Regions from separate parts of the Mesorhizobium sp. B2-3-5 genome, predicted to be linked through region 2. Evidence: riboswitches for the same ligand, from Rfam matches in the RefSeq annotation. Region 2 holds a riboswitch; the other holds the start of a gene.
The links. Region 2 has a riboswitch for thiamine pyrophosphate ahead of FJ958_RS09150 (YkoF family thiamine/hydroxymethylpyrimidine-binding protein). Riboswitches for the same ligand answer to the same signal wherever they lie in the genome.
Positions count from the first base shown of each region.

Region 1: linked by a shared signal. The riboswitch ahead of thiB (thiamine ABC transporter substrate binding subunit) and the one ahead of FJ958_RS09150 (YkoF family thiamine/hydroxymethylpyrimidine-binding protein) in region 2 are both predicted to bind thiamine pyrophosphate.

Region 1 is NZ_VFVX01000025.1:191-6,510, reverse strand. It holds gene FJ958_RS23205 (ABC-F family ATP-binding cassette domain-containing protein) at 1-1,425, opposite strand, end outside; gene FJ958_RS23200 (thiamine diphosphokinase) at 1,427-2,086, opposite strand; TPP riboswitch at 2,174-2,288, shown strand; gene thiB (thiamine ABC transporter substrate binding subunit) at 2,332-3,330, shown strand; gene thiP (thiamine/thiamine pyrophosphate ABC transporter permease) at 3,476-5,101, shown strand; gene thiQ (thiamine ABC transporter ATP-binding protein) at 5,094-5,876, shown strand; partial or broken gene FJ958_RS23180 (M48 family metalloprotease) at 6,196-6,320, shown strand, end outside.
Region 2 is NZ_VFVX01000005.1:251,120-261,397, reverse strand. It holds gene FJ958_RS09180 (isoprenylcysteine carboxylmethyltransferase family protein) at 1-297, opposite strand, end outside; gene FJ958_RS09175 (tetratricopeptide repeat protein) at 550-4,005, shown strand; gene FJ958_RS09170 (hypothetical protein) at 4,027-4,791, shown strand; gene FJ958_RS09165 (ABC transporter substrate-binding protein) at 4,844-5,869, opposite strand; gene FJ958_RS09160 (ABC transporter ATP-binding protein) at 5,897-6,661, opposite strand; gene FJ958_RS09155 (ABC transporter permease) at 6,658-7,401, opposite strand; gene FJ958_RS09150 (YkoF family thiamine/hydroxymethylpyrimidine-binding protein) at 7,756-8,364, opposite strand; TPP riboswitch at 8,355-8,468, opposite strand; gene FJ958_RS09145 (hypothetical protein) at 8,646-8,954, shown strand; gene msrA (peptide-methionine (S)-S-oxide reductase MsrA) at 9,125-9,643, opposite strand; gene FJ958_RS09135 (glycosyltransferase family 39 protein) at 9,804-10,278, opposite strand, start outside.

The DNA of each region.
Region 1 (6,320 bases), on a different contig from region 2:
ATCCGGCGCGATGATGCTGGTGACGGTGCGGTCGAGGAAATCGCGGTCGTGGCTGACGAGGATGACGGTGCCGGCAAAACCGGCGACCAGTTCCTGCAGCAGTTCCAGCGTTTCCATGTCGAGATCGTTGGTCGGCTCATCGAGCACCAGCAGGTTCGCCGGCCGGGCCAGCACACGCGCCAGGATCAGCCGCGCGCGTTCGCCGCCGGAAAGCTCGCGCACCGGGGTGCGCGCCTGCTCCGGCTTGAACAGGAAATCCTTCATGTAGGAGACGACATGGCGCTGTTCGCCGTTGATGACCAGGTTTTCGCCGCGTCCGTCGGTGAGATATTGCGCCAGCGTCTCCTGCGGGTCGACCGCCTCGCGCTTCTGGTCGAGCGTGGCGATTTCCAGATTGGTGCCGAGCCGTACCGAGCCCGCATCCGGCGCCAATTCGCCGGTCAGCATCTTCAGAAGCGTCGTCTTGCCGGCGCCATTCGGTCCGACAAGACCGACGCGGTCGCCGCGCTGGATGCGGGTGGAGAACCCCTTGACCACGGTGAGATCGCCGAAACTCTTCTCGATGTTCTTAGCCTCGATCACCAGCTTGCCGGATTCGGCGGCGTCGCTCGCCACCATGGTCGCGGTGCCTTCGGCGCCGCGATGGCCGCGAAAACGCTGGCGCATGGTCTGCAACTCGCCCAGCCGGCGCATGTTGCGCTTGCGCCGCGCCGTCACGCCATAGCGCAGCCAGTGTTCCTCGCGCACGATCTGGCGGCCGAGCTTGTGCTGCTCGCGCTCTTCCTCTTCCAGCACCAGGTCGCGCCATTCCTCGAAATGGCCAAAGCCCTTGTCCAGCCGGCGGGTCTGGCCACGGTCGAGCCAGACGGTGGCGCGCGACACGCGTTCGAGAAAGCGGCGGTCGTGCGAAATGACGATGAGCGCCGAAGAGGTGCGGACGAGTTCCTCTTCCAGCCATTCGATGACAGACAAATCGAGATGGTTGGTCGGCTCATCAAGCAGCAGAATGTCGGGTTCTGGCGCCATGACGCGGGCAAGGGCGGCGCGTCTGGCCTCGCCGCCGGACAGGTCGCCCGGCCGCTCCTCGCCCGACAGGCCGAGATGTTCCATCAGATAGCTGGCGCGGTAGGGATCGTCGGCGGGCCCGAGCCCGGCCTCGACATAGGCCCGCACGGTGGCAAAACCCTCCATGTCGGGCATCTGCGGCAGATAGCGGATGGTCGCCGAAGGCTGGCGGAACACCTCGCCGTCCTGCGGCTCGATGAGGCCGGCGGCGATCTTGAGCAGCGTCGACTTGCCGGACCCGTTGCGGCCGACCAGCGCGATCTTGTCGCCGGCCGAAGCGGTCAAGGCGGCGCCGTCGAGCAGCGGCGTGCCGCCGAAGGTCAGTTTTATCCCGTCGAGATTGAGAAGAGGCGGGGCCATGTCAGCTTTCGGGCAAGGGATAGGGATGGGCGAGCAGCAGCGCTCGGCCATGGCCGAGCGCGATTTCGAGGTGGCCCCCGGTCTTGTTGAGCTTGACCTCGTTGGAGATGGTCAGTGACGAACCGAAGGCCACTTCGACCTCGTCGAGCGGCCATTTGGCGCCGGTCACGGTCAGGCCGGCCAGTTCGGAAAAGCCAAGGATCGAAAACAGCGTGCCGTCGGCATAGTCGAAACCAGCCGTTGCGTTCAGCAAGGGAATGCCTTCCTGGGCGCCGCTGGTCAAAAGCACATCCGTTCCCGTCTCGGCCAGGCGCAGGCCCAGCGCCAGATGCAGGAAGGCGTGATCGGCGCGTTTGCCGCCGAAGGCGCCGGCCAGCACAAGCCGGGTTGCCCCGCGCTCCAGTGCCGCCGCGATCGCCAGTTCGCCGTCGGTCTTGTCCTTTTCCGCCGGGAAGGTCTGGCGGCGGACCGCGGCGAGGTCGGCGGGCAGGTCGGCCGGAACCGAATCGAAATCACCCACCCACAGTTCCGGCACAAGGCCCAGCATCCGTGCATGGCCGATGCCGGCGTCGGCGGCGATGACGCGCGAACCTTCGACCTGGCGGTCGAGCCGGGGCGTGCGGATGAGATCGCCGCCAAGCAGGATGGTGAATGTGCTCATATCCTGTCGCCCTTACCAGCCCGGCACGGGAAACGGAAGGCGGCAAACTCCCACTTGCGCGGTTCGCCGGCCGGGCCTATGTGTCGAAACGCTCTAACGGGGTGCCGGCTGCGATGTTCGCGGACCGGCTGAGAGGCAGTCTCGCCAACCCGCTGAACCTGATCCGGTTTGTACCGGCGGAGGGATTAGACGTTTCGGACAGTCCGACGCCTCAATTCCTTTCAATTCAAACGAAGGAGGCGCCGATGCGCACGCTTTTATATGCTCTTGTCTCAGCAATGGTCGTGGTGCTGTCCGGCCCGGCCTTGGCCAAGGACAAGCTCACCGTCTACACCTATGAAAGTTTCACCGCCGACTGGGGCCCTGGCCCGGTGGTGAAGAAGGAATTCGAGGCCGAATGCGGCTGCGATGTCGAATTCGTCTCGGTCGCCGACGGCGTCGCCCTGCTCAACCGCGTCAAGCTCGAAGGAGCATCGACCAAGGCCGATATCGTGCTCGGCCTCGACACCAATCTCACCGCCGATGCCAAGGCTTCGGGTCTGTTCGCGCCGCATGGCGCGGTGACCGGTATCAATGTGCCTGGCGGCTGGAGCGACGATACTTTTGTCCCGTTCGACTACGGCTATTTCGCCGTCGTCTACGACACGCAGAAGCTCAAGACGCCGCCCAAGAGCCTGAAGGAATTGGTCGAAGGCAGTGCCGACGACAAGATCGTCATCCAGGATCCGCGCACCTCGACGCCCGGTCTCGGCCTGCTGTTGTGGGTGAAGTCGGTCTATGGCGACAAGGCGCCGGAAGCCTGGGCCAAGCTCAAGGCGAAGGTGCTGACCGTGACGCCGGGCTGGAGCGAGGCCTATGGCCTGTTCACCAAGGGCGAGGCGCCGATGGTGCTGTCCTACACCACCTCGCCGGCCTACCACATGGTCGCCGAGAATACCGAGCGCTACCAGGCGGCCTCCTTCGAGGAGGGTGAATATCTGCAGATCGAGGTCGCCGGCATCACCACGACGGGAGCCAAGAACCCGCTGGCGCAAAAGTTCATGGCCTTCATGACCGGCCCCAAATTCCAGGACGCCATCCCGGAGACCAACTGGATGTTCCCGGCCGGCAAGACCGACAAGCCGCTCAACCCGGCTTTCGACAAGCTGGTCAAGCCGACCAAGACCTTGCTGTTCAGCCCCGAAGAGGTTGCGGCCAACCGCAAGGCCTGGGTGGATGAATGGCTGGCGGTGATGAGCAAGTAAGACTCAAGCTTCGTGGATGTCTGTGCCAAGCCGCCCCCCTCTGGCCTGCCGGCCATCTCCCCCGCCTGAGGGGGGTGGGCGGGAACTCCGCCTTAGCCAGGCATTTGCTTCGCTCAATGTCCGTCTCAGTTTCGGGTAGCGCGACATGCATGCGCGTCATCCCACTGATCCCCGCGTCACCGCCGGCGTCATCGCGCTTACGGCAATCGCCCTTTTGATCGGGGGCGCGTTTGCCGGGCTGCTCGTCGAAGGCGCCGGCGACCTTTCAGGCGCCTGGGCAGCCTTCGATCCCTATCTGCTGCGCGTCGTGCGCTTCACCCTGTGGCAGGCGGCCCTGTCGACGCTGCTTTCTGTTGTCCCGGCACTGTTCGTGGCGCGTGCCCTGTCGCGGCATCCACGCTTTTTCGGCCGCGCCTTCATCCTGCAGCTCTTCGCCGTGCCGTTGGCGCTGCCGGCGATTGTCGCGGCACTCGGCATCCTGGCGCTCTACGGCCGCGCCGGCTATTTCGCCGGTCTGTTCAGCGCGATCGGCGGCCAGGGCTGGCCGGGCATCTACGGGCTATCAGGCATTCTGGTCGCCCATGTCTTCTTCAATCTGCCGCTCGGCGTGCGGCTGTTCCTCGAGGCGCTGCAGACCATACAGGCCGACCAGTGGCGGCTGGCGAGCCAGCTCGGCATGGGTGCGCGGCCAGCGTTCCGGCTGATCGAATGGCCGGCGCTGCGCGCCGCCTTGCCCGGCGTCGCCGGGCTGGTCTTCATGCTCTGCATCACATCCTTCACCATCGTGCTGACGCTCGGCGGCGGACCGGCCGCGACGACGCTGGAGGTCGGCATCTATCAGGCGCTGCGCTTCGACTTCGATCCCGCGCGAGCCGTCGCGCTGACATTGCTGCAGATTGCCTTGACTTTCATCGTCGTGCTGGCACTCACGCGCCTTGGTGCCAATGTCGTCGGCGACACCAACCTGCCGGTCGCGCCGCGCCGCTATTTCTCCGTCAAGGCCACCGAGGCCTGGCTTAATGCGGCGCTCATCGTGCTGGCGCTGGTGTTCGTCGTCGGACCGATGGCCGCGACCGTCGCAGCCGGGCTGGGTGCCGATCTCGGCCGGCTGGCCGGCGAGGCCACTGTCCGGCAGGCGACGCTGACCAGCGCCGTGCTGGCCTGCCTGTCGGCGTTGCTTTCGGTGGTGCTGTCGCTGGCCCTGACCATGGCGCGCCGGGCGCTGGCGCTGAACCGCCGCGCCGGTCCAAGAACAGTGCTCGAGCATGCCACCGATACCGGCGCCGGGTTTGTCCTCGTCGTGCCGCCGATCGTCATCGGCGCTGGCTGGTTCCTGCTGCTGCGCCATGCCGGCGATGTCTTTGCCATCGCCCCGGTCATGGTGGTCACCGTCAATGCGGTGATGGCGATGCCTTTCGCGCTGCGCGCCGTCCGCCCTGCCTATGATGCGGGGAGCGAACGTCACGAACGGCTCTGCGCGCAACTCGGGATTTCCGGCTGGACCAGGCTAAGGCTGATCGACTGGCCATCGCTGCGGCGTCCGCTCGCCACCGCCTTTGCCTTCGCCATGGCGCTGTCGCTCGGCGATCTCGGGGTCATCGCGCTGTTCGGCAGTGATTCCGTGCAGACCTTGCCCTACCTTCTCCTGGCGCGCATGGGCAGCTATCGTACCGAGGATGCCGCAGGCTTGGCGCTGCTGCTCGGCCTCGTCTGCCTGACTCTGGTCATGGCGGCCCACTGGATGGGCAGGGAGAAGAACCGGGATGCCTGACGGAGCGGCCAGCAGGCTTGAACGAGGCGCTTCGGTGCGGCTGGACAACGTATCGTTCAGCTATGGCGAAGCGCCGCTCGTCTTCGATGTTGATTTCGCCGCGACAAAGATCACCGCCATCATGGGACCGAGCGGCTCGGGAAAGTCGACGCTGCTCAACCTGATCGCCGGGTTCGAGACACCGCGGTCCGGCCGGGTGCTGATCGGCGGGGCGGATGTCAGCGTCCAGCCGCCTTCGGCCCGGCCGGTGTCGATGGTGTTCCAGGAGAACAATCTCTTTGCTCATCTCCCGGTCGAGCAGAATGTCGGGCTCGGCCGCTCGCCGTCGCTGCGCCTGACCGAGGCCGACCGCACTGATATCGCGGAGGCGCTTCTGCGCACCGGCCTTGCCGGCAAGGAGAAGCGGTTGCCGCGCGAACTTTCCGGTGGCGAACGGCAGCGCGTTGCGTTGGCGCGCGTGCTGGTGCGCGATCGCCCGGTGCTGCTGCTCGACGAACCGTTCGCTTCGCTCGGGCCGGCCTTGCGCGACGACATGCTCGACCTGGTTGCCGGGGTTCATGCTGAACGTGGGATGACGGTGCTGTTCGTGACGCACCAGCCGCAGGATGCCCGGCGCATCGGCCAGAATGTGGTGTTTCTGGACAATGGCGCCGTTGCGGCGACCGGCAAGGCGGACGATTTCTTTGCCGGGGCTGGTCCGGACGCATTCCGACGCTATATCGGTTCGGGGGCTGGGGATGCCGTATCACGAGATATTGCCCGGAAGCGGACATAATTTACGGTCAAACCGGCTTCAGGCGATGGGGCGCTTGCTTGCCATGGTCAAAGTAGTGTGGCTAGGTCCGCCCTACTGGTCCGGCACACGCCGTGATTTGCCTACAGCATCCGCCGCGCGCCTCGAGGGACGCGTGACGGATGCTGTAGCAGTTTTTTTGCGCATGACACGTTCCGAAGATCGCCGCCGATTTTCGTGGTCATGCGCCGGGACCTGAAAGGAAGCTGTTCTGGCGATCGGCGTTGACAGACCAAGAAGGAATCCGCTGGCGCGCTTTCTGGCGCTGGTCGGCTTTGCCGTGGCCCTGGCAAGCTGCCAGATGTTCACGCCTCCGGAAGTCCAGGAATCCGGGTTCCAACCGTCCGACAAGCCGATCACGGTCGACAATGTCGCCGCCAACAACAGGCTTGCCGAACTGGCCAAGGCACAGCATCCGCGCATCCT
Region 2 (10,278 bases):
AAAACTTGCGGTTACGGAGACGATGACCGCAAGCGGATTCCAGTCACGCGTCACCGGACGTCGCGACAAAAGCAGCCAGGTGAAGGTGAGTATCTCGGAAATCGCAACCAGCGCGGTGTTGAGCCGGGTCGGATCCTCCAGGAGTTGATGGACGCCGCGATAGACAAACAGTCCCGCGCAGGCCAGGGCACAGGTGCGAAAGAAGCCTTCGCGCAGGTCGGTCAGGGTCTCGCGCTTGCGCGCCTCGGACAAAACCCCGTCCCGGTTGGCACGCGAGAGCGCTTCACTTTTTGACATAAGCAAGGCAAACACCCCGATGATCCCTCGGGGCGACCTTTGCACGCAACCATTGCCGGGCGGTTAACCGACAAGATCAGATCGGCAATAAGCGGGTCGCAATGCCCTCGACCAGCAAGCGAGCTGCGGGAACCACAATGCAAATTGTGTCCGCCATGTTGCAATTTATGCTTGCATTTCGGAACAAATAAAGAACAATAGGCGGATTACCGCTGAAGCGGACCAAGGGGTTTTCGGGGGAGGACCACCGAAATGGCGAGTTGGAAGGGCGCGGGGCTAGCCGCCGCCGCTATCATATCATTCGTGCAGGCGAAGACCTCCTCAAACCGGCGGCAGTTGGCTGGGCTTGCGGTCATCCTTGCGCTGAACGCACCGGCCCTCGCGTCAGAGAAGGACTATGCAACCTGCATTGGCGAGAGTGTCGAGCCGGACAAGCGCATAACCGCCTGCACGGCGATTGCGGAGGACACCGCGGAGCCGCCGAGCATCCGCGCCACCGCATACATCTATCGGACCGTCGCCCGGGACGACAAGCAGGATTACGATCGGTCGATCGCCGATTACAGCGAGGCGATTGCGCTCGATAACAAGCAGGCTTCGGCATACTTCAACCGCGGAGCCGATTGGTACAACAAGGGAGACAACGACCGCGCCATCGCGGATTTCAACATTGCCATCAGCCTGGAGCCGTCGGCCAGCGATGCCTATTCCAGCCGTGGCGCCGCTTTCCTGCGCAAAGGCAGCACCGATGCTGCCATTCTCGATTTCCAACAGGCGATCGAGGCCGATCCACGGAACGGCAAGGCCCATGCCGGACTCGGCACCGCCTGGGACAGGAAGGGTGATCTGACACGCGCCATAGCAGAATATGACGAGGCGATCCGCATCGATCCGAAGGACGCCGACGCCTATTTCGGCCGCAGCCGCGCCAGGACGCTCAAGGGAGACGGTGCCGGGTCGGCGGCCGATTGCCGGCGCGCCATCGAGCTCGACCCGAAGCGTGCGGGAAGCTGTGGCGAGCAGCATGCGGGGGCCGATAGCAAACCGCCCAATCCGGCGGATACGCCGAAACCGCGAGCCATTGTTCCTGATTTAAGGGCCACGCAAGACACGCTTGCCGCTAGGGCCTTGGCGGCGTCCGACCCGCGCGCGCTGGAAGCGACCCTTGGCGGCGATGCCTTTCTGGACATGGGCAAGTACGATCAGGCGATAGGCGCCTACAACCAGGCGATCTCGCTCGACCCAAACAACCGGTTCGCCTATTTTGGCCGTGGCAAGGCCTGGGCTGCCAAACGCGCTTATCAGCAGGCCATCGCCGACTACGACAGGGTTATCGAACTCGCCCCCAATTTTGCAGCGGCGCTTTTTCGCCGGGGCCTTGCAAAGGTCACGTTTGGCGACATCGATGGCGCTCTCGCCGATTGCGATCGCGCCGCCACGCTCGATCCACAGGCTCGCGACGCATTTTACTGCAAAGGCATGGCTTGGCATGCCAAAGGCGAAGCGGGAACCGCAATCATTGCCTATTCGGTGGCGATCCGGATCGATCCGAAAGATGACGCCAGCTATTACGGACGGGGCATGGCGTGGGCCGACCAGAAAGATTATGAAGGCGCCATCGCCGATTTCGACCAGGCACTCAAGCTCGATCCGGACAATGGCGACTACGCCGTAAGCCGCAAGGCGGCGGTGGCGTCACGGGAAGAACAGGCTGCCGAGCCCGCCGGCGGCACAGCCGAACCTGCCGATGTCGCTGACGTCATCAGGAATGCCGACCGGCTGACCAAAGAGCGCAACTATGACCGGGCGATCGCCGAATACGGCCGGGCCATCAAGCTCGATCCGGACAATTTGGTTGCCCATTACCGTCGCGGCGTCGCGCTGGCCAGCAAGGGCGACTATGACGGTGCCATCGCCGAGCATACACGGGCGCTCGCACTCAACCCGCAATATGGTGATGCGTATTTCAGCCGCGGCTGGGCCTGGAGTCGCAAGCACGACCCCAACCACGCCATTGCGGACTACAGCAAGGGTCTTCAATTCGATCCAACGAACGCCGCCGGTTTCTCGAGCCGCGCCGGAATGTGGATAGCCAAGGGCGACTACGACCGCGCGATTGCCGACCTCAATGTTGCGATCGCCATCGATCCGACGCTACCCGACGCGCACTTTGCCCGCGGTCTGGCCTGGGGAGACAAAGGCGATTTCGACCAGGCTCTCAGGGATTACAATCGGGCGGTTGAACTCAATCCCAAGGATCCCGAATTGCTGGCCGTGCGCGCCGCGGCGTTGTCGCTCAAAGGCGAAAAAGATCGCGCGATAGAGGGCTATACCCAAGCCCTGGCAATCAAGCCGCAGGATGTGACATCGTACGTTTCCAGGGGTATGCTCTGGGCCGACAAAAAAGACTACGACCGCGCAATTGCCGATTTCGACAAGGCGCTAAGCCTGCAGCCGGGCGATGCCGATGCCCGCAAGGGGCGCGATGCGGCGGTCGCGGCAAACAGACAAAGCGTAGAGGTCGACGAGAAGTCCGCCCCAGATCCGCGTGCGGTCTTAGCACTGTTGGAGAGCGGCGACGCCTTCTACAAGAAACGCAAATACGCTCGCGCCATCACCGAATACAGCCGTGCCGTGGCGCTCGCACCAAAGGAGGCGTCGACCTATTCGGCGCGCGCCCTGGCACGTTTGCAGAACGGCGAATACGACGGCGCATTGGCGGACTTCAGTCAGGCGCTCCAGCTCGATCCCGACTATGCTGAAGCTTACAACGGTCGCGCCCTTACTCTGGTGAAGAAGCGGGAGCCGGAAAAAGCCATCGCCGATCTTGACCGCGCGATCGCGATGAAACCGGACCATGCTCCGTATTATTTCGGACGCGGCAGCGCCTGGTACTACATGGGCGACTTCGACCGCGCCGTTGCCGATTTGGACCGGGCGATCAAGCTCGATCCCAAATACGACCTTGCTCGTCAGGGTCGAAAACTGGCGTTGGCGGCAAGGGAGAAAGCGTCTCGTTCCGACAAGCTCGCCAACGGGGCCGCCAAAGAGACGCACGATCAAGACAGCGCCCCACAAACCGACAATCAGGCAAGCGCCCTGTCGTTCTTCAAAAAAGGCCGCGCGCTGCATGAGAAGGGGGACTATGACGGCGCGATTACCGAATTCGACCAGGCGATTGCCCTCGCCCCAACATTCCATGACGCCTATTCCGGCCGCGCCTTGGCCCGATATGCCAAGCACGACTACGATCGCTCCATCGACGACTACAATCAGGCAATCGCCCTCGATCCGAATAACGCCGCAAGCTACTACGGCCGCGCTCAGAGCTTCACCATGAAGCAAGACTACGAACGGGCTCTTCCAGATTTCGACAAGGCCATCAGCCTCGCTCCGACCGAAGCGAAGATCTATGCCGATCGCGGCCTCGTTCGAATGGGCCAGCGCGACGACGCCGACGCCTACAGCGACTTCCAAAAGGCTCTCAGCCTCGATCCCAACAACCTCTACGGCTACTTTGGCCGAGGCGTCATCCGGAACAGCCGGGGAGATTATGAAGGCGCCATTGCCGACCTAAGCAAAGGCATCAAGCTCAATCCGAACTTCGACGGGCTCTATGAGGCGCGAAGCCGGGCATGGGAAGCCAAGGGCAACCACAAACGAGCCAAGGCTGACCGCAAGAAGGCGCTGAGCCTCGGGGCGAAGTGAACAAGATTGGGAGGCCGGCGGATGTCGCGGTGGAAATGGTTGCAAGTGGCGGCGGTCGTCCCGTTGAGTTTCTTTGAGGTGAAATTTCTGCCACCTCTGTTCGGCTCCGCCGGCGGCAGGTATCACCACGAGACGGTGGCGAGGCCGCCCCAGCCGATGACCACCGCCGACGTCGATGCCGAGATCCGGAAGCAGGGCCTCCAGATATTCAAGGCGATCGCCCGGGAATTTCCGGACGATTACGATGCGATGCTGCGCAAGATCACTGCCGCGGCCCAGACCGGAAGTGGAACAGAAGTGCGCAATGTCAGCAGACAGGCGGTCGCCGATCTGAGGCAAAGATATACACCGCTCCTGACTTCAGCGCCGGACAGCGAGGTCTCGCAAGCGCTTTCCGCGCAGCTCGACATGCTCAATCATGTCATGGCACGAGAAACGCCTGCCACGTGCAACAATTACCTGCGCAATGGGCCGGACGCGATCAGCGCGCCCGGCCACGATTTCCTGGCTCACCTGGACAAGATCGGTGCCACGCTGTTCAACGCCTTCGGCGCAGCCAAAAGAAGCGGTTTGCCCGCGGCCGTGCCCAGCGATCAGGACTGGTCGCTGGTCGCCGACGCCTTCATCAGAAGCGGCGGTGCGCCGGTCGAGATGGACGCCATCGCGAACGTAGACCAGGACTTTGAGGGTCTCTGCCCCGCCGTCGCGAAATTTTACGCCGCCGCCCTGTCGCTGCAAGGCGAGCCTGGGTGGCACATCAAACCGCCCTGCTCTACGCCATCGTGAAGAACTAGGCGCGGCGGCTGACGTGCCTTGACCGGACGCCGCGTTCCTTCGCTCAGGCGCCCACAAACTCGTTGGTGAAATACCCCTCGAAATCCGGCTTTTTCTTCAACGCCTTGCCATTGCCATCGAGCAGTATTCCCGACGAGAACAAATATCCGCCCATCGCCTCGACCTTGGCCTTGTCGATGGTGCCGATAGCGCCGGCGGCACTCTTCAGGAAATGACCGTCGTTCAGCGCCTTCAGCGAGGCGTGAATCAAAGCCGGATTGGTGAGCGTATCCTTGTTCGCGGCAATCAAGAGGTCGCCGGCCTCCTGCGGCTGGTCGACGGCGAACTCGTAGCCGAGCCGTGTCGCCTGGACGAAGGCGGCGGCCGGCTTTGGATTAGCCGACAGGAACGCATTGCTGGAAGCGATGAAGGTGGTGTGCTCGTCCGGCACGCCGTGGTCAGCGTAGCGGAAGCTGCGCTGCTTCAGGCCCTTGAGCCCAGCCTCCACGCCTTCCCAGGTCGAGACTTCCAGCGTGAAATCCACGGCGCTGCTCGCCAGCGCGTCATAAGCCGAGGTGCCGAGCGTCACCGTCTTGAAATCGCCCTTGCCGCCGTCATGGCGGATGATGGTCGAGATCAGCGCGTTCTCCCAGGCGCTGCCGAAACCGCCATAGGTCAGGCCGTCGAGATCCTTCGGGCTTTTGATCGCGGCGCGGTCGGCGTTGAAGACGACGCGGCCGGTCTCCGACTGGACGACGGCATAGACCGCCTTGAGATCCGCGCCCGCGCTCTTCTGCGTGAACAGGCCGAGCGCGCCGGAAATTCCGAAATCGGCGACGCGGTTGGCGACCAGCGTGCCCGAGCCGGTATCGCCATAGGGCAGGATTTCGACATCGAGCCCGGCATCGCGGTAGAAACCCTTGTCGCGAGCGACGAACAGGCCGATGTGGTTGGTGTTGACAGTCCAGTCGAGCGCGACGGTGATTTTTTGCGCTTCCGCCCTGGCGCGTGCGGCCCCGGCGAGCGGAGCCAGCGGCAGGCCGGCGGCCAAAGCCAGGAGCAGCGCCTGGCGGCGGTTGAGTTCAGTCATTTTTCTCTCCATCAAACAATCGGGCCATCAAACGATCGGGAATTCGGTTCGGCCTGCCCCAAGCAGCGTGTCGAGGATGCTGGCCTCGATTGCCGCCGCCTCGCGGGCGAGCGCTGCACTTTCGGTGCGCGGGCGCGGTAGCGGCACGGCCACTTCGGCAACGACACGCGCGGGCCGCGCCGACAGCACATAGATGCGGTCGGACAGAAGCACCGCCTCGCGCACGTCATGGGTGATGAGCAGCGCCGTCCAGCGGTGGCTCGCCCACATCTTCTCCAGCCAGCGCTGCATGGCCGTGCGGGTGAGCGCGTCGAGCGCGCCGAAAGGCTCGTCGAGCAGAAGCATGTCGCGCCGCTGCACCACGGTGCGCAGCAAGGCGGCGCGCTGGCGCATGCCGCCGGACAGTTCGGCCGGCCAGGCGCGCTCGAAGCCGGCAAGGCCGAACTCGGCGAACAGGGGCGCGACCCGCTCGCGCGCTGCCCGGCGCCTCACGCCCTGCACTTCCAGTCCAAGCGCGGCGTTGTCGATGACGCGCCGCCACGGCATCAGCGCGTCGCGCTGCGGCATGAAAGCGAAATGTCGGCCGTGATCGTCGAGCGGCGCGCCGTCGAAACGCATCTCGCCCTCGCCCGCAATCGCACCGGTCAGCAACTGGAGGAGCGTCGACTTGCCGGCGCCGGATGGCCCGAGGATAGAGACGAACTCGCCATCGTCCACGGTCATCGAGATGCCGGAGAGCACCTCGAGCGTGCCGAAGTTCTTGCGCACGTCGCGGAGTTCCAGCCGGGTCATGGCCGTTCCTCCTCTGTCGGCTCCGGCTTTGCATCGCGCCCAGCCCTTTCCCACGGCATGGCAAGGCGCTGAACGAGCACCGCCAGACCGAACAAGGCAAGCGTCAGCGCCGAACTGACGGCGACCGCGGCGAGCACCAGGTCGGGCCGGAAATTGTTCTTGGCGCTCAGCATGTAGATGCCCAGCCCCTTCGCCGCGCCGGCATATTCGGCGAAGATCGCGCCGACCACGGCATAGGTGATGGAAATGCGCAGGCCGGCAAAGAAATAGGGCAGCGCCGAAGGCAGGCGAGCCAGCCAGAAAATGCGCCATCGCCCCGCCCCCATGGCGGCGAGCATCTGGGCAATCTCTTTGCTGGTCGACACATAACCTTCGACCAGCGCCACCATCATCGGGAAGAAGGTGACCAGCGCGACGAGCAGAATCTTTGGCAGCAGCCCGAAGCCGAACCACAGCACCACCAGCGGCGCGATCGCCACCAGCGGCAAGGTCTGGCTGGCGATCAGGATCGGGAACAGCGCGCGGCGCAGCCTCGGCAGGAAATCGACCAGCGCCGAAAGCACGAAGGCGGCGACGACCGAGCAGGCAAAGCCGGCCAGCGTGGCGCGGATGGTGGGCAGCGTGTTGTCGGCCAGCGCTGCGCGATTTTCCCAGGCCTGCGCCAGCACGCGCGACGGCGCCGGCAGCACGGGCGCGACGCCGCCGAAGCGGGCGCAGAGTTCCCAGGCGGCAAGCAGCAGGGCGAAAGCGAGGGCCGCGGGGGCGGCCTTGGCGAGAGCTCGCGTGAAGGCTGATCTCCCCCCTTGTGGGGGAGATGGCCGGCAGGCCAGAGGGGGGCGCGAAGGATCGCCAACCTTCGAAACTTGTGCTGAAGGTGCTGAGCGTAACCACCTGATGGGTCGGCGGGACAGCGCCCCCCTCTGCCTTGCCAGGCATCTCCCCCACAAGGGGGGAGATAGGCCGTCACCGCCGCCTTCGCCAATCACCAAGGGCTTCGCTGCCCCCTGTGGGAGGCGGATGGGGGTAGGGACGCTTTCCCCAGGCGGATCAAACGAACCAACCACGACAATATCCTCGACGGCGCCAGCCGCCGCTCAACCCGCGGTCGGGCTGTTGGCCGAAATGGTGATGTCGAGGGTCACGTGGCCGGCGCCCGGACCGAAGCGGCAGAAGGCTTCGTTGAGCGTGGCGAAGATCGCGCCGGCATCGCCGCGCAGTTTGGTGCAGAAATGCTTTGAGCGTTCGAAGACGCCCGACTGCTTCAGGAAGTCGATGCAGCCATGGATCTCGTCCATGTGGTCGCCGGCGCCCATCACATAGAGCGAGAATTGGGCGGCCGCCGGCTGGTCGGTCGAAAGTGTCGACTGCACGGCGCGGATCGCGGCCAGCTTGCGCTCGTCGAGCGGGATTGTCGGGCCGCCGACCTCGTCGGAGCGGCAGATCGGGTCGTCCGGCTCGCCGGGGCAGCCGCGCGAGACGGCGGCCGACAGCACGCAATGCTTGCCGCTCCTCGCGGCCGCCACGAACAGGTCGCGCATGGCCGGGAACAGCACTTCGGGCGGCCCGACCAGCAGCGTCGCGATGTCGTCGGTCTCGATCCGCAGCCTGTCCCGGTAGGGATCGAGCGCGCCGAGCGCGCCCAGGATGACGCCGACGAAATCGTCGGCCATGGGATATAGGGAAATCTGTGCGCCTGAAAACATTGCCCGCCTCGCTCCGCTGGTATTACCCAGATCAGCTTCTAGGGTCTGTGGGCTTGCCGCCCCCGTCTCAGCCCCGACCGTACGGAGCACCCCTGTGGATGAGCGCGTTAAAGCACCATTCGATCGATTGGGGAAGCGGTTTTTTTCAGCGCGCTACGCCAAAAGCGTTGCGCCGGAGCAGTGGCAGCTGGCTGCGCCGGCGAGAAATTTTCCGGGAACCTTCACCTGGTCGAGAGATTGTCCCGCCAGTCGCTACGCGACGAGTTCAATGGAGACCAGCCATGTTCATGAAAATCCTCGCAGCTTCGGCGCTCACTGTCGCTCTTGCCAGTTCCGCGATGGCGCAAAGCAATAGCGCGAGCGGCAACGATGGCTCTGGCGGCAGCGGCAAGTCGGTCACTGTAGAACCGAGTACGCCAGCTTCGCCTGATGCGCTCGATCCGGCAATGACCAACAGCACGACCATCGCGCCGGGCGGATTCGACTCCAATGCGGACCAGAATTGCCCGACCAACCCGCAAGGTGCGCAGTCCGATGCCAATGGCAACGCCACGGCGCCGACCTTGAACGACAAGAACTGCGGCAAGTAAATCATTGCCAAAAACGGAGAAAGCCGCCGGGCGGACGCCTGGCGGCTTTCTCCGTTCGATATCGCTCCCAACGCTCCCGAAAGGGATTCGCACCGCATCAGGGATTTCGCCAGGTATCGGCCGAAGCGTCCTTCTGGACGCAACAAGGTTCGATGCTTTGTGCCGAAACGTTAGGACGCTGCCTTTTCGCGAACCGGCAGCCTCCAGCCGGGCCTGACGAAATGGCAGGTATAGCCGTTGGGATACTTCTCCAGATAGTCCTGATGCTCGGGTTCGGCCTCCCAGAAGGCACCGGCCGGCGCGACTTCGGTGACGACCTTGCCGGGCCACAGACCAGAAGCATTGACGTCGGCGATGGTGTCTTCAGCGACGCGCTTCTGCTCGTCGCTGGTATAGTAGATCGCCGAACGGTAGCTCATCCCGACATCGTTGCCCTGCCGGTTGCGCGTCGTCGGATCGTGGATCTGGAAGAAGAATTCCAGCAGCGTGCGGTAGCTGATCCTGGCCGGATCGAAATTGATCTCGATCGCCTCGGCGTGGGTACCATGATTGCGATAGGTGGCGTTCGGCACATCGCCGCCGCTGTAGCCAACCCGGGTGGAAAGGACACCCGGAAAGCGCCGGATCAGATCCTGCATGCCCCAGAAGCAGCCGCCGGCAAGTACCGCTCGTTCGCTCGAAGTCGCCATGTTTCGTCTCCCAAAAAGCAATTCCAGCTGTTTGACGGTTTCCCGTCAGGAATTGCGCAAAGAAAATTGAGTTGCCCCATAAATGGGCATTGCCGCCCGTTTCGTCCAGTCGCCTGGGAATGGGCGGCGGCCTCGGCCAGTGGGAACCGGACGACAGGCTTCAGCCGCGCGGATACCGCGTGCCGGGCGGAATGACAGCAAAGTTGATGGCTATTGGCGGCGCCCCGCGCGACCAGTTGAAAAGAACGGTCTTGACCGGGATGTTGTCCAGCCATGCCCGCAGCGGCAACGGTACGCCGCGACCCGACCAGACCATCAGCATGCCGTGGTCATGCAGCCGCTGGCTTGTGATCCAGGGCGCGAACTTCATATTCAGGTCAGTGAAGATCGAGGGCTTGTCATACGCGTTGAGGCCGGCCAGCATGGCCAGATTGGTATCGCCGCCGACAATGTCGAGCCGGCCAGGTGCCGCTGCGTGCCAGATCGCCTCCGCCTCGTCCGAGATCGGCTGCGCGGGCCAGCAGACAGCGTCCATGCGCCCCCTTATGTTGCAATCCGTCCAGCGAACGGCCGCATAGGCGCCTGACATGGTGACGATGCAGGTGAAGGCGCAGATCGCCAGCCTTCGCATCTGG